Regions from separate parts of the Methylobacterium sp. 285MFTsu5.1 genome, predicted to be linked through region 3. Evidence: riboswitches for the same ligand, from Rfam matches in the RefSeq annotation. Region 3 holds a riboswitch; each other region holds the start of a gene.
The links. A riboswitch is a leader RNA that binds a small molecule or an ion and turns the genes downstream of it on or off. The one in region 3 is predicted to bind cobalamin.

Region 1 (7,616 bases), on a different contig from region 3:
GCCGTTCGGCAGCTCGACGATGGCGTCCTCGGTGCAGCCCTCGACGCCGCAGGCGGCCAGGAAGGACTTGTCGAAGCCGATATCACCGAACTCGTTCACCAGGATCGCGAGGCGGCGCCCCTTGGCGTTCTCGACCACGTGGCGGACGAGGGTCGTCTTGCCGGCCCCGAGGAATCCGGTGACGATGGTGCAGGGGATCTTGTTCACGAGGGTCATTCCGCGGGCTCCAGGGTGCCGGCGGGGACCGGGCGGGGTTCTGGGAAAGGGGGAATGCGGGCGATCACGCCCTTGCGGAACGCCTCCGGACGCTCGCGCCAGGGCACGATGCCGTCCGGGGTCGCCGCGTAGGCCGCGAGCCCGCCGAGGATGATCTCGGCCGAGGCGGCCGGATCCATGTCGCCGTAGACGTAGGTCCAGCGGTCGGCCGCGGCGACCGCCACGGTGCAGGGCCGCTTGCAGACCGAAAGGCACTCCACCGCCTCGACCCGCAGGTCCGGCGTGGCGCCGCTCCGCGCTCGAAGCGCCTCCAGCAGGCGGGCCCCGGCGCGGGGCCCGTCGGGGTCGTCGTCCGGCCGGCGGCAGGTGGTGCAGACGTAGAGAACGGTCTCAGGCACGGGCCGCTCCCCGATCCGCGCCGCGGGCGAAGGCCTGCCACGCCCAGCCGAGCCCCAGCCCGATCAGGATCCAGAACACGAAGCTGATGGCGAGCGACCGCGCGGCGAATTGCGCGGCGAGCGCGGCCGGAAGTTCGGACGCGGCCTCGGGCGCCTGCGGGGCACCGACGACGTGCGGCGCGATGATCAGGACGAGCCCCCCGAGGATCGTGATCAGCGCGCGGCGTATCGTGATCAGGTAGAGCCCCATCCCGGTCGCCGCGGCGGTCATCACCCACCACGCCTGCCGCGTCGCGAGCGGGGCCGCCGCGCTGCCGGGCAGTTCCGGCGGCAGGCCGAGACCCGGCGCGAGCGCGACGCTGGCGAAGGCGGCCACCGCGAAGGCGAGGCCGACCTGCGGCGTGGGTTCGCGGCTGCAGGCGAGCATCACCGCGCCGAGCAGCAGCGCGTAGCCGACGCCGCCCACGAGGGTCGCGAGCCCGGTGAAGGCCATCCGCGGCAGGCCGGGCGCGGGCTGCCATTCCGGCGCGGCGTCGGGCGCGGCGTGGTCGTGCCCGGCATGGGCGAGCACGATCGGGAACGCCTTGATCGGGAGCGCCTTGGCAGCCCGGTTCGGCGCCTCCTGCTGCTCGTAGCGCTCGGCCGCGACGATCAGCGGCGAGGTCAGCGTGAGTTCGAGGCCCGTCACGATGGCAGCCGCGAAGAAGCCGGCGGCGAGGGCCGCCGACAGGAGCCGGATGATCATCCCTGGTCCGGGGACGTCAGTGGCAGGGGAAGTTCTGGGTGTGCCGGAAATCGTGCGCCGCGTTGTGGAGCGCGATCGCCGGCGAGAAGCCCGCCATGAACAGCAGGCCGAGGCCCAGCACGGCCGCGAGTGCGACGGCGATCGGGCGCTCCGACGCGCGGGTGCCGGCGGCGATGGGGGCGAGGGTTTGCGTCGTCATCAGAAGCGTCTCCAGCCGCCCCACCGGCGGCATTGCGGGATCCTGTCGCGACGGCAGGTCTCCTGGCTCGCGGCTCGGCGCGCCCACCGCCTTCCCGGATCGCTCCGGTGGCGCTTGGCGGGCGCTCGCCGCTCACAGTTGCGGGGGCAGCCGCGGAATCGGGGCTTCAAACCCCTCACCGCATTCCCTTTTCACCCCGTCTCCGGGGCACCGTCGCCCGGCCGTTGTAGACGCATGACCGCCGGGACACAACGGAGCGGCGCCGGATCGCGGCCGTTTCCCGCGCCCGCCCCGCGATCGGGGCGGGCTTGACGGCCGCGCCCCGGAGCGGGCACCGCCGCACCCGATACCCGCCCGGCCCCGGCGCGGGCGCTGAACTCCCGGAGACCCGATGGCCCCGACAGACGATCCGACCCCGGTTCTCGTCGATCTCGCGGCAGGCCGTGAGCCGCGGATCGTCTCCGATGTGGGCACGGGAACGACGTGGCTCGAGGTCGACCTCGGCGGCCGCTTCCCGATCCATTCCGTCGCCCTGCGGCCGGGGGAGGGGGCGGTTCCCGCGGAGCCCGGCGACGTCGCGGTGGCGGTCTCGCAGGACGGCGTGACGTGGGCCGAGCCGGACCTCGCCGTCTGGACCGCGACCCCGGACGCCCTCGTCGCCGCGATCGTCCCCGACGAGCGGGCCTGGGCGCGCGCGGTCCGGATCGCCGCGCCCGAACCGGCCCGGATCGCCGGCATCGGCATCCGCGCCGACGAGGCCGCGGTCGACCTGATCGCGCTGCGGGCGATGCTCGGCCTCGACGTGACGCTCCTGAACGAGAAGCCCGGCGCCAACGTCTACGTCACCTACGCGCTCCAGTCGGCGCCCGACCGCGCCAGCCATGCCCTGGTCGGCCTGTCGCTGTTCGAGAACGGCGCCTTCGGCAACTGCCTCGTCCAGTACATCATCGCGGTGACCATCGCGAAGTCGCTCAACCTGAAATACATCAAGGTGCCCAAGGTCGACCGCAGCAAGGTGATCTTCCTGACCGAGCGGCTGACCTGCGACGGCATCACCTTCATCCCGCCGGACGAGCCGCTGCCGGCGGACGGCTACTTTTTGTCGGGCCTGTATTTCGACCCGACGCAGTTCGAGCGCGTGACCGCGCTGCGGGGACCGGCGGATTCGCGCGCGATCGTGCAGAGCGTGATCCGGCCGCTGTTCAACGGTCTGCCGAAGAACTTCCCGGTGAAGCCCGACGACCAGCTCCTGATCCACATCCGGTCGGGCGACATCTTCAGCACCTGGGTCGATCCGCACTACCCGCAGCCGCCCTTCGCGTTCTACCGGATGGTCATCGACCGGCTCCTGGCCGAGGGCCGGATCCGCTCGGTCAAGCTCGTCTTCGAGAACAGGCTGAACCCGGTCATCGCCGAGGTGGAGGCGTACGCGGAGCGGCGCGGATTGCCGGTGGAGATCCAGAGCGAGTCGCTGATCTCCGACGTCGCGGCGCTGGTGAACGGCCGCTACCTCGTCTTCGGGCTGGGGACGTTCGGGCCGGGGATCTGCCACCTCTCGGACCACGTCGAGCAGGTCTTCTACTTCGCGTCGAACTGGCCGCAGGGCTTCCAGTCGATCCCCACAATCGGGAAGGTGGTCGAGGTCCGCGATCTCGAGGGCCGCTACATGAAGGTCGGCGAGTGGCAGAACACCGACGCGCAGCGCCGGACGATGGTGGATTACCCGGCCGAGGCCCTCGCCTTCGACGACGCGTGACCGGCTTGGCGGGCCGGAGGCGCTACGGCGCCGTCCGGAGATGCTCGGCGGGGGCTCCGGCCGGACGGGTCGAGCCGGCGTCGCGCACCTTCAGGGCGTCCGTGTACATCCGCTCCACGTCCGTCCGGAAGGCGGCGCGCGAGTCCGGTCGCGTGTAGAACATGTGCCCGCCCGGATAGACCGCGAGGCTCAGGCGGCCGGCGGCGTAGGCGGGGACCTGCGCCAGCAGGAGCTTCGAGGCGAAGTAGGGCGTCACCAGGTCGGTGAAGCCGTGCGCCACGAGGACGCGCAGGTGCCCGTCGAGCGCCAGATCGCCCTTCAGGTTCGACAGGACCTCGGGTGCCTGCCGGCCCGAGCCCCAGTTCCAGCCGCGATTGACGGCGTTGTTCAGGAGCTCGTAGCGCATGTTGGTCACCGGCCATTTCAGCGTCCGCGCGTAGAGGTCGAGCATCGCGCTCGTCAGCGGTGCCTGGAGGGCGGTGAGCTGGGGATCCTCGAAGCTCGACTGGGCGGCGTCCGGGTTCGGGTCCCAGCCGGTGATGCCGGTGTCGTAGGCGCTGGTCACGCGGCCCTCGGCGCGGTCGATCTCGCGCTGGACGCTCCGGGTCGAGAGGCGCGCCGCCTGGGCACGCACCAGGGCGGGGTCGAGACCGACGAGGGGCGCGACCTTCTCGGTCATCCGGGCGACGGCGGCCGTGTCGCTCGGCCCCGTGAGCAGGTCGCTCAGGTACGGGCCCGAGGCGTAGGCCTCCGCGTCGCCGAGCAGGGTTGGCGTCGGCACCGTGCCGGCCCGCTCGAGCGCGCCCGCCGCCAGCGAGGGCAGCTTCAGCACGTAGCCCCACGGGTTGGCCCGCGGCGTCTCCAGCCACGCGAAATCGAGCACCGGCGAGAGCAGCACCATGCCGGACAGGCCGACGCCGATCTCCTCCTGGAGCTTCTCGGCGATCAGCGGGCCGCGGAAGCCGCCGTAGCTCTCGCCGACGAAGAATTTCGGGCTCGCCATGCGGTCGTTGACGCGCAGGTAGCGCGCGATGGTCGCCGCCAGAGTCGAGGCGTCGGAATCGATCGACCAGTAGGCCTTGCCGTTCCCGTCCGCGGCCCGGCTGTACCCGGTCCCCACGGGATCGAGGAAGATGAGGTCGGTGAAGCCGAGCCACGTCCCGTCGTTGGGCGTCAGCGTCACCGGCTGCGACGGGCTGATGCTGTCGCCGCCGACCGGCAGCCGCCAGGGCCCGATCGCCCCGATATTGAGATAGGCCGAGGCGGCGCCCGGGCCGCCATTGACCGCGAAAGTGACGGGACGCTCCCGGCCGGCCTGCGGCGCCATCGTGTAGGCGACGTAGGCGATCTCGGCCTGCAGCTTGCCCGCCTCGTCGACGAGGGGCAGGCTGCCGGCGGTGGCGGTGAAGTCGAGGGTCCGGCCGTCCGGCAGCGTCACGCTCTGCTTGGTCGTCGAATCGGGCGGCAGGCGGCGCCCCTCCGGGCCGCGCTGCGCCGGTTTGCTCTCCGCGGGATGGCCGTGCGGCGCGTCCTGGGCGAGGGCCACTGTGGGCGCTGCGAGGGCCAGGGCGAGGGCGAGCGCGGCGCGCCCGAGACGTGCGTGGGGGGCCATTATCAAGCCTTCTTGTTCCAGCGTCCGGACTCGTCCTGCTGCCAGTAGGCCACCGCGTGGCCGGCGTCCTTGGCCTGCTTCCACTGCTCGCGGGCGCGCAGCAGCGCGTCCTGGTCAGTCCCGTCGAACAGGATGCAGATCCGCTCGTACTGCCCGGCGTCGGGCGGCAGGTCGGCGCCCTCCACCAGGAAGCGGATCGAGGCGGTGTTGGGATTCACGTCCCGGAGCGTGAGCACCACCGGCTGGCTCGCGGCGTCGGGCTCGCGGTCGGTGCCGTGCGGCAGGAAGCTCTCGTCGGAATAGGTCCAGAGGTGGTCGTCGAGCGCCTGCAGGCGCTCCTCGCTCGCCGCCTGGATCGCGGCCTGCCAGCCGCGGTCCAGCGAGCGCTCGACGAGGTTCGGCAGCACCTTCTCCAGGGGCTGCCGCTGCATGTGGTAGAAGAGGATCTCGGTCACGGCACCGAGGATATAGGGCCGCGGGCCGCCGCGCGAGCAGCGGCGCGCCGCCGCGGCCTCAGACCAGGCGGCTCTGCTCGATCGCGGCGCCGACGAAGCCCTTGAACAGCGGGTGCGGCTCGAACGGGCGCGACTTCAGCTCCGGATGGAACTGCACGCCGATGAACCACGGGTGCCCGACATGCTCCACCGTCTCGGGCAACAGGCCGTCGGGGGACACGCCCGAGAAGCGCAGGCCCTTGGCCTCCAGCCGCTCGCGATAGGCCATGTTGACCTCGTAGCGGTGGCGGTGGCGCTCCGAGATCTGATCGGACCCGTAAATCTGGGCGATCTTGGACTCGGGGTCGAGCTTCGCCTCGTAGGCGCCGAGCCGCATCGTGCCGCCGAGATCGCCGGCCGCCGCGCGCCGCTCCAGCTCGTTGCCGCGCAGCCACTCGGTGAGCAGGCCGACCACCGGCTCGGCGGTGTCGCCGAACTCCGTGGAGTTGGCCTCCGGCATCCCGGCCAGCGAGCGGGCCGCCTCGATCACCGCCATCTGCATGCCGAAGCAGATGCCGAGATAGGGGATGCGCTTCTCGCGGGCGTAGCGGGCCGCGCGGATCTTGCCCTCGGCCCCGCGCTGGCCGAAGCCGCCCGGCACGAGGATCCCGTTGAGGCCTTCGAGGAAAGGCGCCGGATCCTCGCGCTCGAACACCTCGGCCTCGATCCACTCGAGATTGACCTTCACCCGGTGGCTGATGCCCCCGTGGGTCAGCGCCTCGGTCAGCGACTTGTAGGCGTCCTTCAGCCCCGTGTACTTACCCACGATGGCGATCGAGACCTCGCCCTCGGGATTGCGCACGCGCTCGGCGATGGTCTGCCAGCGGCCGAGATCCGGCTCCTCGCCGTGCTCCAGGCCGAAATGGCCGAGCACCTCCCGGTCGAGGCCCGCGGTCCGATAGGAGAGCGGCACCTCGTAGATCGAGGCCACGTCGAGGGCCTCGATGACCGCGGTCTGGCGGACGTTGCAGAACAGCGCGAGCTTGCGCCGCTCGTCCATCGGGATCGGCCGGTCGCAGCGGCAGAGCAGGATGTCGGGCTGGATGCCGATCGAGCGCAGCTCCTTCACGGAGTGCTGGGTCGGCTTGGTCTTCAGCTCGCCGGCGGACGGGATGTAGGGCAGCAGCGTCAGGTGGACGTAGCAGCAGGTGCCCCGCGGCAGCTCCTGCCCGAGCTGCCGGATCGCCTCGAAGAACGGCAGGCCCTCGATGTCGCCGACCGTGCCGCCGATCTCCACCAGCACGAAGTCGAAGCTGTCGTTGCCGTCGAGGACGAAGTCCTTGATCGCGTTGGTGACGTGCGGGATCACCTGGATCGTGGCGCCGAGGTAGTCGCCGCGGCGCTCCTTGGCGATGATGTCCTGGTAGATCCGGCCCGTCGTGATGTTGTCGGCCCGGCTCGCCGGAACGCCGGTGAAGCGCTCGTAATGCCCGAGGTCGAGGTCGGTCTCGGCACCGTCGTCGGTGACGAACACCTCGCCGTGCTGCGTCGGGCTCATCGTGCCCGGATCGACGTTCAGGTAGGGGTCGAGCTTGCGCATCCGGACCCGGTAGCCGCGGGCCTGGAGGACCGCCGCCAGGGCCGCCGAGGCGAGGCCCTTGCCGAGGGAGGAGACCACGCCGCCGGTGATGAAAACGTACCGCGTCATGGGCCTCGGTCCATAAAGAAGCTGCTGGCATTTGCCAAACGAAGCGGGCCCCGGCCCGCGCATGGGCTGGGGATCGCGGAACGCATGGCGTGGACCGGCCAAGCGCCGGTCCGTCGGGACAAGGGTCGGACGCTGCGCCGCCGGCGGCGCGCGCCGTCAGCGCGACTGCGGCGCTTCCGGAACCGCCGGCTGCGCGGGAGACGACGGAGCCGGTGCCGGCTGAGCCGGGGCGTTCGCGGGCGCCCGGTCCTGCTGCTGACGCAGCGTGTCGAGCAGGTTGTCGGCACCGGTCGGCTGCTTGGCCGGCTGGCCGGAGGTCTGCGGCGCGCCGGTGTCGAGGATCGACTTCGGCGCCGCCGAGCGGTGCGACAGGATCGCGAGGGTCAGGCTGGTGGCGAAGAACAGGGCCGCCAGGATCGCGGTGGCCCGCGTCAGGGCGTTGGCCTGGCCGCGGCCGGTCATGAACCCGCCGACGCCGCCACCGCCGCCACCGCCGCCGAGCCCGAGTCCGCCCTCGGAGCGCTGGAGCAGCACGACGCCGATCAGCG
Region 2 (7,616 bases), on a different contig from region 3:
GGCCTGCGCGGGCGCCGCGCCCGGGGCGGGCGCCGGGGCCGGATGCGGGGTCGCCGTCTCGGGGGGGTGGGTGCCGTTCGCCGTCGGCGCCGCCCTGGTCGTCTCGCCCGGCGCGGCATGCGCGATCGGCCCGGTGAGGCACAGGGCGGCGAGGCAGGCCAGCATCGCGAGCTTCATGTGTCAGGGTCTCGAACCGCCGGGAACAGGCCCCGCGGCGGATCGGCGGGGCGCGGGGCAGCATATGAGGCGGCGCGGCCGGTTGCCAAGGCATGCGCCGCGCGGGACGCTCGGACCGCACCCGACTTTCACCGGAGATGCCGCGGCGCTGACGGGCGCTGGCGTGACGGTTATCGGGGGGACGGGAAGGGTGATCCGGCGATGAACCTCGTGCTGCTGCCCGGCTTCATGACCGATGCCGACCTCTGGTCGGACGTGATCGCGCGCCTCGCCGAGGTGGGTCCGATCACGCACGGCGACCTCGCGCGGGACGCCGCCATCGCCGACATGGCACGCCGCGTCGTCGCGGAGGCGCCGCCGCGCTTCGGGCTCGTCGGCTTCTCCATGGGCGGCTACGTCGCCCGCGCGGTTGCCCAGCTCGTGCCGGACCGGGTGGAGGCGTTGGTCCTCGTCGCCACCTCGTCGCGGGCCGACACGCCGGCCCAGGCGCGCCGGAAGGCCGCCGCGGTCGCCCATATCCGCCAGCAGGGCTACCGGGGCCTCAGCCGGTCGGCGATCCTCCAGTCGGTGCACCCGGACCGCGCCGGCGACGGCGCCCTCCTGAGCCGGATCCGGCAGATGGGCGACCGGCTCGGCGGAGAGGTCTTCCTGCGCCAGGCCGGGCAGGCGCGCGAATCCGATGGCGACCGCCTCGGCGCGATCGGCTGCCCGACCCTGGTCGTGGCGGCGGCCCAGGACGCCCTGCGCAGCCTCGACGAGGCGCGGGAGCTCCGCGACGGCATCCCGGGCGCGACGCTGAGGGTGATCGACGGGTCGGGCCACATGCTGCCGCTCGAGGCCCCGGACCCGCTGGCGGACGCGATCGTGCCCTGGCTGCGGGCTCAGGCCTCCGGAGCCTCGACGATCGGGTCGTAGCGGGCGGCGTCGAAGCCCAGGAGGTTCCAGCTCTGCGCCATGTGGGGCGGGAGCGGCGCGCTCACGTCGACCGGCTTGCCGGTCCGCGGGTGCGGGATGACGATCCGCCGGGCGAGCAGGTGGAGGCGGTTCTGGATGCCGCCCGGCAGCTCCCAGTTCTCGACGGAGAAGTATTTCGGGTCGCCCACGATCGGGTGGCCGATATGGGCCGCGTGGGCGCGCAGCTGGTGCGTGCGGCCGGTGACCGGCTTGAACGACAGCCAGGACAGCTTCTGGGCCGCCTGATCGACCATCGCGTAGTAGGTCAGCGCGTGGCTCGCGCCCTCGTCGCCGTGCTTGGCGACCCGCATCCGCGCGTCGGCGTCGGTGGGCTCCTCCTTGGCGAGGTAGGTCGAGACGCGTCCCTGCCGGACCCGCGGCACCCCCGCGGTGAGCGCCCAGTAGATCTTCCGCGCCGCCCGGGACCGGAAGCTCTTGGCCAGCGTCGCGGCGGCGAGCCGGGTCTTGGCGATGATCAGGCACCCGGCCGTGTCCTTGTCCAGCCGGTGGACGAGGCGCGGCTTCTGGCCGTCCGGACCCGTGAGGGCGGCGAGCAGGCCGTCCACGTGCCGGACCGTCCCCGAACCGCCCTGGACCGCGAGGCCGAAGGGCTTGTTGAGGATCATCATGTCGGCATCCTCGTAGAGGATCAGCGACCGGATGAAGGCGGCGTCGTCCTGCTCGCGGGCGGCGCTGCGCGGCCGCTCGGTGGGCTGGTCGAGGCGCAGCGGCGGCACGCGCACGCTCATGCCCGGCTCCAGCCGGTCGTTCGGCTTGGCGCGCTTGCCGTCGACCCGCAACTCGCCCTTGCGGACGATGGTCTGCACGCGGGTGAAGGGCAGGAGCGGGAAGCGGGCGGTGAGGAAGCGGTCGATCCGCATCCCGGCCTCGTCCGGCTCGACGGTCAGGGTCTGCACGCCGGAAGCGAGGGTCGCGGAGGCGGCGGCGCGCTGCTCGCGCCGGGTCGGACCGGGCGCGGGGGCAGAGGCGAGGGCCGGGGAGGGGGCCGCCGAGCGCTTGGCCGGCGGCCGGCCGCCGGGCTTGCCCGCCGCGGCGTCGCGCGGTGCGGCGGCGTCGCGGCGCGGCTTCGGCGGCCGGGCCGGCGCCGGGGCCGCAGCGGCCTGCGCGCCCCAGGGATCGCGGGTGCCGGCATCCTCGCCGCGGTTGCGGGCCGCGCGCTCGGCGGCGTCGCGGGCGCTGGTGCGCGGGCCCGTGCGGGCGCGGCCGTCGGCCTGGGCCTTGCCGCCCCTGAACTTGCTGGCGCTGGACTTGCCGGCCTGAGGCTTGCGCCCCGTCGGCCCGCCGCTTCTGGGAGGTCGTATCGTCATGCTTCCGCCGGCACCCGTCTCCGCGTCGGACGGAGCGTCCGGGCGCATGGGCCGCGGCGTCGCGGACGTCCGGACCGATGGGATTGCCCGGCTGTAGCATCGCCCGCGCCGAGCGGCAAAGGCGGTGGGCCGACCCGGTCCGTCAGGGCTCCGCGCGCCACGCGTCGCGGAGGCGGTCCTTCAGGCCGGCGGGGAAGAGGTCGGGACCGCCCGGCACGTCGAGCCCGTCCAGATCGCACCACCGCGCCACGCAGGCGGTGCCGGAATCCTCGTGGAAGACGAAGCGCTCCTGCCCGTCGAACCGCCCCGGCGGCAGGGCGACGGGGAACAGGAACAGCACCTCGTGCCCGACCTGCCCCTCGTGCGTGAAGATGTTCTCCACGACGCGGGGGCCGCCGAGCACCGAGACGGTGACGCCGAGCTCCTCCCGGAACTCCCGGATCAGGGCGTCCTCGACCCGCTCGCCGAACGCGACGCTGCCGCCGAGCGGCCGGACGCCTTTCAGCCGCCCGTCATCCGCGCGGACCTCGGCCACGAGCAGGCTGTTGCCGCGCCGGGGAAGACCCAGTGCCTTCACGCGAATCTCCGCAGGGGGCCGCCAGACCGTCATCCCGCAGGGGCTAGCCCGTCGTCGGCGAGGCCGCAACGGACCGGCGCACAGCGCGCCGATCCACGGCAACAACCGGACACACGGTTGACGCCCGCCCCCGCTACGGCCAAGCTGTGTTCGACGGTTCCCCTCGGGGATCAAAAGGGAACGCGGTGAGGGGTTCGCCCCGAAGCCGCGGCTGCCCCCGCAACTGTAAGTGGCGAGCCCTTCACCACCACGTCACTGGGTCACCCCGGGAAGACGGTGCGAGGGCGGCGACCCGCGAGCCAGGAGACCTGCCGTCAGCCGTGGTCACACGCGAAACGCGCCGGGCGGGGTGTCCTGGCGGGTGTCGAGGCGCCGCCAGTCCCGAGGGGAGGCGGCCGCCGAGGCCTCGTTCGCGGTGACGTGCCACAGCAAGCGCGCCCGCGACGCCGTTCCCCATGCCCGTTTCCGCTGTCCCGACTCCCTTGAGCCCTGTCGCAGCTCGCCGTCGCGCGCCCGCACGGGCAGAGGCTACCGGACAGCGGGCGCATTGTAATGTTATTACAATGCCTGTAGGACGCGGGGGCCGGCGCGCGCCGTGCACGGACCACTTTCCCCATGTCTCCATCGACCCATCGCTCCTGCCTCGGCGGGCGGGCCCCCCTCTGCGGCGTTCTCCTCGCGCTCCTCGCCAGTCCGGCCGCCGCACAGGAGGCGGTCACGCTGGATGAGCTGTCGGTCGCGGGCGCGGGCGGCGACCCGGGCCGCCTCCCGCCGAACGGGCTCAACCTGCGCACGCCCGACCGGACCGCGAGCCGCCTCGGCCTGACGCCGCTGGAGACGCCCGCCAGCCTCGACATCGTGTCGGGCGAGACCGCGCGGCTGCGCGGCCAGGACACGATCGCCGAGGCCGTGACCCAGGACGCGACCGGCATCACCACCATCGCGGCGCCCGGCAACGGCAACGGCGCGTTCACGTCCCGCGGCTTCGCCGGACCGAACTCGATCCAGCAGCTCTACGACGGCACGCGCTTCTACGTCGGCGCCAACACCGTGACCTTCCCGTTCGACACGTGGAACGTCGAGCGGATCGAGGTGCTGCGCGGGCCGTCCTCGGTGCTCTACGGCGACGGCGCCATCGGCGGCGTCATCAACGTGGTGCCCAAGAAGCCGGTCTTCGTGCCGATCAACGCCGCCCGCGCGGTGATCGGCACCGACGGGGTCGCGCGGCTCGCCCTCGATTCCGGCGGCCCGCTGGGCCAGGCTGAGTACGGCGACACCTTCGCGTACCGCCTCAACGTCAGCGGCAACCGCGCCGACGGCTGGATGCGGCCGGAGGGCGATTTCCGCAACCTCGCGGTCTCCGCCGCCCTGCTGTTCCGGCCGAGCGCCGACCTCGCCTTCACCCTGAGCCACGATCTCGGCTACCAGGAGCCCGCCCGCTACTGGGGCACCCCGCTGGTCGAGGGACGGATCCCGGATCTCATCCGGTTCAACAACTACAACGTCCGCGACGCGAAGATCACCTGGGCCGACAACTGGACCCAGCTCAAGACCGAGTGGTCCCCCTCGGCCGATATCACGATCCGCAACACCGCCTACCGGCTGACCAGCCGGCGCCACTGGCTCGACGTCGAGCAGTACAGCTACAACCGCGGCACCGGGCTCGTGGACCGGGGCGACTACCTGGAGATCTACCACAGCCAGGAGCAGGTCGGAGACCGCCTCGACGCGACGTTCCGGGGCAGCCTGTTCGGGCTGCCGAACCAGTTCGTGGCCGGCTTCGACGTGAACCACATCGACTTCCGCCACACCAACAACTTCTACTTCGACCAGACCACGAGCGTGCCGCTCACCGGCTACGATCCGGGCCTGTTCCCGCAGAACGGCCGGGCGCGCCCGGCCTACGCGACGCAGACGAGCCAGGCCTCGGTCTTCGCCGAGGACCGGGTGATCCTGTCGGACAAGCTGTCGTTCCTCACCGGCGTGCGCCTCGACGTGCCGACGCTGAACCGCGAGGACCTGCAGACGGGATCGCGGTTCGAGAAGACCTATCGGGCGCTCGGCTACCGGTTCGGCCTCGTCTACAACCCGACGCCGGACAGCGCGCTCTACGCCCAGTACAGCTTCGCCACCGACCCGGTGAACAGCCTGATCACGCTGTCGCAGTCGCTGGCCGGCTTCAAGCTCGCGACCGGCGATCAGGTCGAGATCGGCGCCAAGGGGCTGGCCTTCGACGGCGCCCTCGAATGGACCGTCGCGGGCTACAGGATCGTCAAGGACAACCTGATCTCGGCGATCCCCGGCCAGCCGACGCTGTCCACGCAGGTGGGGAGCCAGTCCTCGCAGGGCTTCGAGCTGGCGCTCGGCTGGCGCTTCGCGCCGGGCTGGCGGCTCGACGGCAACCTCGCGCTCCTCCACGCGCAGTACGACCGGTTCGACCAGACGGTGAACGGCGCCACCGTCTCGTACGTCGGCAACCAGCCGATCGACGTGCCCGAGCGCGTGGCCAACCTCTGGCTGACCTGGGACGTCACCCGCGACTGGACCGCGCGGGTCGGACTGCAGAACGTCGGGCAGGTCTACAGCGACTTCGGCAACACGGCGCGGCGCCCCGCCTACAACCTCGTCAACGCGGTCCTGGACCATCAGGTGACGGCGGATTCACGCCTGTCCGTGCGGGTCTACAACCTGTTCGACAAGGTCTACGCGATCTCGGGCAACGCCGTGAACGGGGTCGGGACCAACTGGCTGCTCGGGCGCCCGCGCTCGGTTGAGGTCGCCTACACGGTGACGTGGTGAGCCTGCCGCGCCGGCTCGGCAAGGCGGGACGGCGCTGGCTGCTCCTGTTCCACCGCTGGGCCGGGATCGCCGCGGGGCTGTTCTTCGCGCTGTGGATCGGCTCCGGGCTGGTGATGCTCTCCGTGCCGTTCCCGGCGCTCACCGAGGCCGAGCGGCTGTCGCGGCTCGCCCCGATCGCCTGGGATCAGGTCGCGGTCGCGCCGGACGCGGCGCTGCGGGCCGGCGGGCTCGCCGGCGTGCCGGCCGCCTTCGGCCTGGAGATGCGGGGCGACGAGCCGGTCTACCGGATCGCCGGCCACGACGGCACCCGGGTGACGGTCTCGGCACGGACCGGCGCGCGGCTCGGTCCGCTGACACCCGCAGACGCGCTGCGTGTTGCGGCCGGTGGTGCTCCGGCTGCGCAGGCCGAGCAGGTCGCGCGCGACCAGTGGACCGTCACGGCCCGCTACGACCCGCTCCGGCCCTTCCTGAAGGTGGCCCTCGGCGACGCCGCGGGGACCGAGCTCTACGTGTCTGCGGTGACCGGCGAGATCGCCCTCGACACGACACGCTTCGAGCGGGGCTGGAACTGGGTGGGTTCGGTGGCGCACTGGATCTACCTCACGCCGCTGCGGGCCCGGCCGGAGCTGTGGCGGACGATCCTGTTGTGGCTCTCCGGTTTCGCCGCCCTCGGCGCGCTGAGTGGAGGCGCGATCGGGATCTGGCGCCTGCGCCTTCGGCGGCGCTACGCGGCCGGGGCGGTCACGCCCTATCGCGGGCTGGCGCGCTGGCACCACCTGCTCGGCCTCGCGGGGGGCCTCGGCTTGAGCACGTTCATCGTCAGCGGCTGGATCTCCATGAACCCGAACCGCTGGTTCAGCGCGACCAGCCCGCCGGTAGCGTTGCGCGCCGCCTATGCTGGAATCCCGCCGGCGCTCGGCCTCGATCCGCACCGGCTCCGCGATGGCGCCGTGCCGGATACGCGCATCCTGCGCTTCGCCGCCATCGGTGGACGCTGGTGGATCGTCGCCGAGACGGCGGACGGCCTCCGGACGGTCGCAGCGGACGGCGCGACCGCCCTCGACGCGCGCAGCATCGCGACGGCCGCGGCCGACGGTTTCGCGGACGGTCCCCTCCGGTCGATCCGCCCGCTATACGCCTACGACGCCTACTGGTATCCCCACGGGGCCGACCCACGGCCGCTTCCGGTGCTGCGCCTGCGCTTCGGCGACGCGGCCGCCACGTGGCTCCATGTCGATCCCCGGGACGGCACGATCCTCCAGCGCCTGGACCGCTCGGGCCGGATCAACCGCTGGCTGTTCGACGCCGCGCACCGGCTCGACCTGCCGGGGCTCACCGGCAACCGCCCCCTGCACGATACGGCCCAGTGGGTCCTGAATCTCCTGGCGGCGGGCATCGCGGTCACCGGGATCGTGGCGGGCTGGCGCAGGCTGCGTCGGACGCTGTCCGCCTGAGGTCGGATTCAGCGTGTGCTGTCGAGCGGTCGAGATCGGCCCGGCGGTGGCTTCCGATCCGATCCGGTCGTGCTGCGCATCAGGACGACAGACCGGAGGCGGACGCAGATACCTCCACGTCCGGCCTGTGCGCCTGTCGGTATTCACGGGGGCTCACGTCGTAGCGATCCTTGAAGCGGCGCGCGAAATGCGCCTGGCTGCTGAAGCCGCAGCCATAAGCCAACAGGCCGATCGACAGGGCGGCGCAGGCCGGGTCGGTCAGGCGCTTGGCTGCCACCTCCAGGCGGCGTCCCCAGATGTAGTCGGAGATGTGCCGGCCGCGCTCAT
Region 3 (7,616 bases):
GTCGACGGCGCGGTGGTGATGATCGAGAACGTGCTCCGCGCCCGGGGCGAGCACCCGGACCGCCCGGCCCACGACGTGATCCGCGACGCCGCCGCCGAGGTGGCCCGCCCGGTGATCTTCGCGGTGGCGATCATCATCATCGTGTACGTCCCGATCCTCGCGCTGGAAGGCGTGGCCGGCAAGATGTTCGCCCCGATGGCGCTCACGGTGATCCTGGCGCTCGCCTCGTCGCTCGTCGTCACCCTGATCCTGATGCCGGCGCTCGCGGCGCTCTTTCTCGCCGGGCGCGGTGTCAATGAGCGCGAGACGCGTCTCGTCCACGCGGTGCGGGGTGTCTACACGCCGGTGCTGCGCTGGGCCGAGCGGCACGCGTTCGCCACCGTGCTCACGACGGTCGCCCTGTTCGCCGGCTCCTGCGCGATGGCCACGCGGCTCGGGGGCGAGTTCCTGCCGAAGCTGTCGGAGGGCTCGATCGTCATCACCTCCGAGAAGCTGCCCGGCATCGCGCTGAACGCCTCGCTCGCCACCGTGACCCGCATCGAGCGGGTGCTGAAATCCTTCCCCGAGGTGAAGCGGATCGTCTCCCTCACCGGCAGCGCCGAGATCCCGACCGACCCGATGGGCGTCGAATCGACCGACAGCTTCATCACCCTGACCGACCCCTCGACCTGGAGGACCGCCGACAGCCAGGAAGGGCTCGTCGCGGCCTTCGACAAGCGCCTCCGGGAGGAGGTGCCGGGCGTCGCCTACAGCTTCTCGCAGCCGATCCAGATGCGGATGGACGACCTCTTGGAGGGCGTGCGCGGCGACGTCGCGATCAACCTCTACGGCGACGACCTGAAGGTCCTGAGGGACACGGCCGATTCCATCGTGCGGGTGGTCTCAGGCATTCAGGGCGCGGCGGACGTGAAGGCCGAGGCGCAGGCCGGGATGCCGGCGCTCTCGATCCGGGTCGACCGGGTCAGGGCCGCCCGCTACGGGATCAACGTCTCGGACGTGCTCGACGTGGTCGAGAGCATCGGCGGGCGCACCGCCGGCATGGTCTACGGCGACGACAATTCCATCACCGACATCGTGGTCCGGCTCGACCCGGCTGACCGCAGCGACATCGAGCGCATCCGCGCCCTGCCGGTGGGGCGGCCGGGCAAGGAGACCGGTCCCGCCATGACGGTGCCGCTCGCGATGGTGGCCTCGGTGGAGGTCACCTCCGGCCCGGCCCAGATCAGCCGCGAGCGGCTGCAGCGGCGGATCTCGATCCAGGCCAACGTCCGCGGCCGCGACGTGCAGAGCTTCGTGGACGCCGCGCAGAAGGCCGTGTCCGATCAGGTCAAGCTGCCGCCCCGCTACGCGCTGCAATGGAGCGGCCAGTACCAGAACCTGCAGGAGGCTACCGCCCGCCTCTCGGTGGTGGTGCCGGCGGCGCTGGCGGGGATCCTCGTCCTCCTCGTCGTGATGTTCGGCGACATCCGCCGCGCCGGGCTGATCTTCCTCAACGTGCCGATGGCCGCGACGGGGGGCATCCTTGCCCTCTCTGTGCGCGACATGCCGTTCTCGATCTCGGCGGCGATCGGCTTCATCGCGACCTTCGGCATCGCGATCCTGAACGGCGTGGTGCTGACGAGCACCATCCGCGACCTCGAGGCTTCCGGCCTCGACCCGCGGGAGGCGGCCACCCGGGCGGCCGAGAGGCGCCTGCGCCCGGTGATGATGACGGCCCTTGTCGCAGCGCTCGGCTTCCTGCCGATGGCGCTCTCGACCAGCGCGGGTGCGGAAGTGCAGCGCCCGCTCGCCTCAGTGGTGATCGGCGGCCTGATCACCGCGACGCTGCTGACGCTCGTCGTTCTTCCCGCCGTCTATCCGGTGATCGCGACGTTGCGCCTGCCCTTCGGCAGGGTGGGCAAGCGACGGCATTCGAAGCCCCGCCAGCGGATGCAGCAGGGGACCGGTCGATGAGCGCACTCACGGCGACGGCTGCGTTCGCCGGGGGGCGAGAGTACCGACGTTGCTCGCGACATAAACTGCTCGAGTTCAAGAGTTCGCGGCGTTGAACTGCTTCGAACAGGGAATCTCAGGTACAGTCGCCGCCGACTTCGATGGCTACCGACCGTGCGCGGCCGGTCGCAGATGACCGCCTTGAGCGAAAGCTTGGCCGCGATCCGGGCGGCCGGCATGGGTCGCCAGCGGAACGTCCGCATATGCCCCCATCTTCATAGCCTCGGCTCGGGTGTCTCCTTGACCTGACCGGTATTTTGGACCGAGCCGATTGCGAGGCTACTGCATGCCGGCGGCCACGGGGAGCCGGGAGGCCAGATCTAGGAAGCTGACAGGCGCAGGTGGCCGATAGCCAATCGACGAATGCGGTCGGACGCGGCTGTAGGTAGATTGCCATCGACCAATCACGATCTGCGCCTCCTTCAGCGAGTAGAAGATCTCTTGGCGCAGGCACTCGTCGCGCAGCCTACCGTTGAAGCTCTCACAGTACACGTTCTCCCACGGCGAGCCGGGTGCGATGTACTGAATCTGTGGCCCCGTCTTGGCGACCCACTGGCGCAGCGCCTTCGAGATCATCTCGGGGCCGTTATCGCGGCGGATGTGCTCCGGGATGCTGTGCAGGCACATCGCATCGGCCAGCGTCTCGATCACACCTACGCTGTTGATGCGTCGGGCCACCTTCAGCGCCAAGCATGTCCGACTGTGCTCGTCGATCAGCGTCAGGACGCGCAAGCTGCGCCCGTCATGTGTCTGCGCCTGCACGAAGTCGAAGCTCCCCACATGGCCGCGGCGGAGCGGCCGTAGTTGCACGCATGAGCCGTCGGTCAGCCAGATACGGCTGCGCGGCCGGTGCTCCCGGGGGACCTTCAGCCCCTCGCGAGGCCAGATGCCCTCGTCCTGAGGTTCTCGAAGGATGAACCCGATCCTTGCCCACCGGCCAGCCGTCTGCCTGCAGCAGCGCGGTGACACGGCGGTATCTGTCGCGCCGTACTCGGACGCCAGGGCCATGATGGCGCGGGTCAGCGCATCCGCGTCGGCCAGCAGTGTGGGCACGTAGCGTGGACACGTAGCGCTGCGTGCCCCGGTGCAGGCCGACGATCCGGCAGGCGTGACGTTCGCAAGAGGCCGTACTTCTCCCGGATGCCATCGACCGCCTGCCGGAGCCGCTCGGGGGCTACAAGTTTCCCGAGGCGACGTCCGCCAGTACCTGCTTTTCCAAAGACAGGTCCGCCACGAGCCGCCGTAACCGAGCGTTCTCGCGCTCCAACTGCTTCATTTTCCTGGCCTGGTCGACTTGGAGGCCGCCGTACTCCTTGCGCCAGCGGTCGTAGCTCTGCTCAGAGATCTCCGCCTCCTCGCACGCCAGCGCCAAGCTTTTGCCTTGTGCCGTCTGCACCTCGATCTGGCGCAGCTTCAGCACGACCTGCTCCCCGCTCGTCTTCTGACCTCGCCGCATGTCCGACGCCTTCGGTCCTGGCTGATCCTCTCAATCAGCCCGGTCCAAAGCCAGCCGGTCAGGTCACGAGACACCACCCATACTCGATGTGAGAAGATACTGGCCGACGCGCTCGGCGAGCATCTCGCGCTCGCCTATCAGCGTACCATCGGCAGTCGCGAGCCAAAACTCGCCGAGGTCGGCCTCTGACCAACTTGGCTACGCCGGCCCGGCCGATCGCGCGGAGCAGTACTCGGCGTTCTTCTGGGGCAAGATCGAGCCGGTCATCGGGATGCGACTCGCCCTCTCACGCTGACTGTCGGTGGGCGGATCTGAACTCCCAATCACTATAGTCATGTGTCCGGCAGCGAGCATGACCGCTGCCGCATGGGTCCTCGCCCCGGCTGCGCTATCAGAATGACTCTCGAAGAAATCGGCCTTGGTGATGATAGCGAGCAACGGGTTCGCCCTCGCGCGCGGGCACATCGTCCATCTACATCCGGTACAAGCCGTTTCGAAATGTAGGGCGCAACGTGGGCCGGCTACTGCAACCCCGTCAGAAGACTCAGTTAAATCAACGATTAAATTCAAGTACGTGGCGGAGAGGGGGGGATTCCGCCGTATGATCCAGAATTCCGTTCTGCGGCAATGACTTAGGCGATCCGCCTCGTCAACGTGTGTACCACCACAATGGCCTGCGGGATGCGTCTCGGCAAGCGCTGGAAGCCCGCCTCAACGCAAGCTTCTGGGGACGGCTGAAACGGTGGAGCGCTTATCGGCGGATGGATCCTGGCGGTCCCCGGACCGATCATCGGCTCGCGTTGACTCACGGGTTCGTGAGGCTGTAGCTGGGCCGTGACGGTTCCCCTTCGGGGGATCAAAAGGGAACGCGGTGAGGGTGACAGCCCGATGCCGTGGCTGCCCCCGCAACTGTAAGCGGCGAGCCCTTCACCACCATGTCACTGGGTCACCCCGGGAAGACGGTGCGAGGGCGATGACCCGCGAGCCAGGAGACCTGCCGTCAGCCGTGGTCACACGCGAAACGCGTCGGGCGGGGTGTCCTGACGGGTGTCGAAGCGCTGCCTCGTGAGGCGGTGGCCCAGGCCTCGTTCGCGGTGACGTGCCACTGCCGTCCCGAGGTCCCAGGCCCGTGTCCCGTCCCGCTCCGCAATGGCGGCTTCGCGCATCCGTCGCATCGCTCGCGCTCGTCTCCCTTGGGTTGGCCCCAGCGACCGCCCAGGGCCTACGAGCTGACACCGCTCCGGCCTCGGTCGTACTCGACCCACTCTCGGTCGAGGGCAGCTACACCGCCGCCCCCACGTACCAGGTCAAAGATCTCTACAGCGGCACCAAGACGGTGACGCCGCGGCTCTCGCTGCCCCAGCAGGTTGACGTCGTGCCCCAGGAGGTCCTGCGGGACACCGCCGCCACCCGGGTCGAACGAGCGCTCGACTACGTCCCGGGCGTCAACAAGCAGAATAATTTCGGCGCCCAGAACCTCGCGCTCTACTCGGTGCGCGGCTTCGCTACCCAAGACATCTTCTTCAACGGCTTCAACATCGCCCGCGGCTACAACGGCGCGCCGGACACACAGAACGTGCAGTCCATCGAGGTGCTCAAAGGTCCGAGCGGGGCACTCTATGGACGCAGCGACCCGGGCGGCACCGTCAACATTCTGACCAAGCAGCCCGTGGCGCTGCCCTTCGTCGAGATGGGTACCCTGTTCGGGAGCTTCGGCACGGCGCGCACCACCGTCGACGCCGGCGGACCGCTGAACGAGGAGGGCACCGTCCTCTACCGGTTCAACGGCGCGCTCGCCCGGCAGGACAGCTTTCGCGATTTCGTCGACGGCGACCGTGTCCTGGTCGCGCCCGTGGTGAGTTGGCTGATTAGCCCAGACACCAAGCTCACCGTCGAGGCGCAGTACCTTCGCAACCGTCAGACCTTCGACCGCGGGACGGTCGCGGTGAACAACCGCCTGGGCCTCGTCCCGCGCTCGCGATTCTTTGGTGAGCCGGGCGACGACTCGGTGTCAGCAGCCGGGATCCTGCAGATCCGCCTGGATCACGCCTTCAATGCCGACTGGCAGCTCAGGGTTGCCGGCCACTTCAACACCGGCAGCCTGACCGGCCTGCAGACCGGCGCGACCGGCCTCCTCGACGACGGCCGCACCCTGCTGCGCGAGTTCCGCCGGCACGACTTCACCTGGGGCGTCGCCATCGGGCAGGCCGAGCTCGTCGGGCACTTCGATACCGGGCCGTTCGCGCACACAGTGCTGCTCGGCCTTGAGCACGAGCGCTACAACAGCACCGAGAACCTGCTGCGCTCGACGCCGCGGCTCGACCCGTTCGCCATCGACCTGTTCAACCCGGTCTACGGCCAGCCCAAGCCGCCCTTCACGCGGCGCTACAGCGCGAGCGAGAACGTCGGGAACACCGCCATCTACGTCCAGGATCAGATTGCGCTCAGCCCGGAATGGAAATTGCTCCTCGGCAACCGGACCGACTTCTACAACCAGACCTTCCGCGACAAAGTCGGCAACGAGCGCACGGAGCAGGACCGGACCGGCTTCTCGCCCCGCGCGGGTCTCGTCTACCAGCCGCTCTCCTTCCTCTCGTTCTACGGCAACGTGGCGGCCTCGTTCCGGCCCAATACCGGCTTCGACATCGCGACCCGACCCTTCGCCCCGGAGACCGGCTTCGGCTACGAGGCGGGCGTCAAGCTCGACCTCTTCACCGGCCTGAGCGTGACCGGCGCGGCCTTCCACATCGAGAAGGAGAACGTCCTCACGACCGACCCGCGGGACTTCTTCTTCCAGATCGCCGCCGGCGCGGTGCGCAGCCAGGGCTTCGACCTCAGCTTCGTCGGACAGGTGACGCCGGAGTTTCGGTTGATCGGGGGCTACGCCTTCATCGACGCCGCGGTGACCCGCGACGAGGTCCTGCGGGTCGGCTCGCCGCTACTCAACATCCCGCGCCACTCGGGCAGCCTGCTCGGCGTCTACGAGGTCCAGGCCGGTGACTGGAAGGGTTTCGGGCTCGGCGGAGGCGTCCGGGCCGTCGGCTCGCGTCTCGGGGACAGCGGCAACGAGCGGTTTCGGCTCCCCGGCTACGTGCTGACCGATGCCCTGGCCTACTACCGCTACGAGAACCTGCGCTTCGGGCTGAACGTCGATAACATCTTCGACGAGACCTACTACGAGCGCTCCTACAACGCCTTCTGGGTCGGCGTCGGCGAGCCTCGCCGGGTGACCATCAGCATGACGGCGCGGTTCTGATGGGCGTCCATCCGGGCACGCTGGACGCGGCGACCGAGGAATCGGCCAGGACCGGACGCATCGCCTCCATCGACGCCCTGCGCGGGCTGGTGATGGTGCTGATGCTTCTCGACCACCTGCGGGAAACCTGGTTCCTGCACGTGCCGGTCGCCGACCCGATGGATGCCAGGACCGCCCTGCCGGCCCTGTATCTCGCACGCCTCGCGGTCAGCCTGTGCGCGCCCATCTTCATCGTGCTGACGGGGGTGGCCGCGTACCTGTTCGGCACCCGGCACACGCTGGCGGAGACGCGCGCTTACCTCGTGAGGCGCGGGCTCGTCCTGATGGCGCTGGAGGTGTTCTACCTCTCGGAGCTGTACTGGGGGGTGGCCAGCCCGACGCTTTGGCTTCAGGTGATCTGGTGCATCGGCGTGTGCATGATCGTCCTGGCGGCGCTGGTCGGCCTGCCGCGCTCGTTTCTCATCGCGGTCGGGATGCTGCTCGTTTGCGGGCACAACCTCCTCGACCCGATCCACCTCCGGCCCGATGATCCCTTCTTCACCGTCTGGGCCATGCTGCACCAGCGCGACGTCATCGCGCTCCCGTTCGGTCTGGTGGCCAAGACGACCTACCCGGTGCTTCCCTGGATCGGGGTCATCGCGCTCGGCTATGCCATCGGTCCGTGGTTCCTGCCGGGCGTCGCCACAGGCACGCGCGAGCGCCGTTTGGCTGTCGTCGGCATCACGATGCTGGTCGCCTTCGCGCTGCTGCGCCTGGCGAACGACTATGGGGACAAGCCCTGGTTCGTTGTCGACGACAGCGTCCTGCGGACCGCGATGAGCGTCTTCGCGCTGACGAAGTATCCGCCCTCGCTGCTGTTCCTGCTTCTGACGCTCGGGCTCGGGGCGCTATTGCTCGTCGCGCTGGAGCGGA

Region 1: linked by a shared signal. The riboswitch ahead of H288_RS0121435 (CbtB domain-containing protein) and the one ahead of H288_RS0102950 (TonB-dependent siderophore receptor) in region 3 are both predicted to bind cobalamin.
Region 2: linked by a shared signal. The riboswitch ahead of H288_RS0116390 (TonB-dependent siderophore receptor) and the one ahead of H288_RS0102950 (TonB-dependent siderophore receptor) in region 3 are both predicted to bind cobalamin.

Annotation. Positions count from the first base shown of each region.
Region 1 is NZ_KB911285.1:96,149-103,764, reverse strand. Features, by position in the region: gene cobW (cobalamin biosynthesis protein CobW) at 1-216, opposite strand, end outside; gene H288_RS0121445 (DUF1636 domain-containing protein) at 213-614, opposite strand; gene H288_RS0121440 (CbtA family protein) at 607-1,359, opposite strand; gene H288_RS0121435 (CbtB domain-containing protein) at 1,376-1,558, opposite strand; cobalamin riboswitch at 1,593-1,788, opposite strand; gene H288_RS0121430 (discoidin domain-containing protein) at 1,950-3,314, shown strand; gene H288_RS0121425 (peptidase S10) at 3,337-4,926, opposite strand; gene H288_RS0121420 (DNA polymerase III subunit chi) at 4,929-5,381, opposite strand; gene H288_RS0121415 (CTP synthase) at 5,440-7,068, opposite strand; gene secG (preprotein translocase subunit SecG) at 7,225-7,616, opposite strand, start outside.
Region 2 is NZ_KB911279.1:92,847-100,462, forward strand. Features, by position in the region: gene H288_RS0116370 (hypothetical protein) at 1-177, opposite strand, end outside; gene H288_RS0116375 (alpha/beta fold hydrolase) at 379-1,092, shown strand; gene H288_RS0116380 (RluA family pseudouridine synthase) at 1,059-2,459, opposite strand; gene H288_RS0116385 (NUDIX domain-containing protein) at 2,602-3,069, opposite strand; cobalamin riboswitch at 3,174-3,367, shown strand; gene H288_RS0116390 (TonB-dependent siderophore receptor) at 3,652-5,835, shown strand; gene H288_RS0116395 (peptidase) at 5,832-7,289, shown strand; gene H288_RS0116400 (helix-turn-helix domain-containing protein) at 7,369-7,616, opposite strand, start outside.
Region 3 is NZ_KB911270.1:588,801-596,416, forward strand. Features, by position in the region: gene H288_RS0102930 (CusA/CzcA family heavy metal efflux RND transporter) at 1-1,953, shown strand, start outside; partial or broken gene H288_RS32055 (IS3 family transposase) at 2,272-3,448, opposite strand; cobalamin riboswitch at 4,270-4,465, shown strand; gene H288_RS0102950 (TonB-dependent siderophore receptor) at 4,647-6,704, shown strand; gene H288_RS0102955 (heparan-alpha-glucosaminide N-acetyltransferase domain-containing protein) at 6,704-7,616, shown strand, end outside.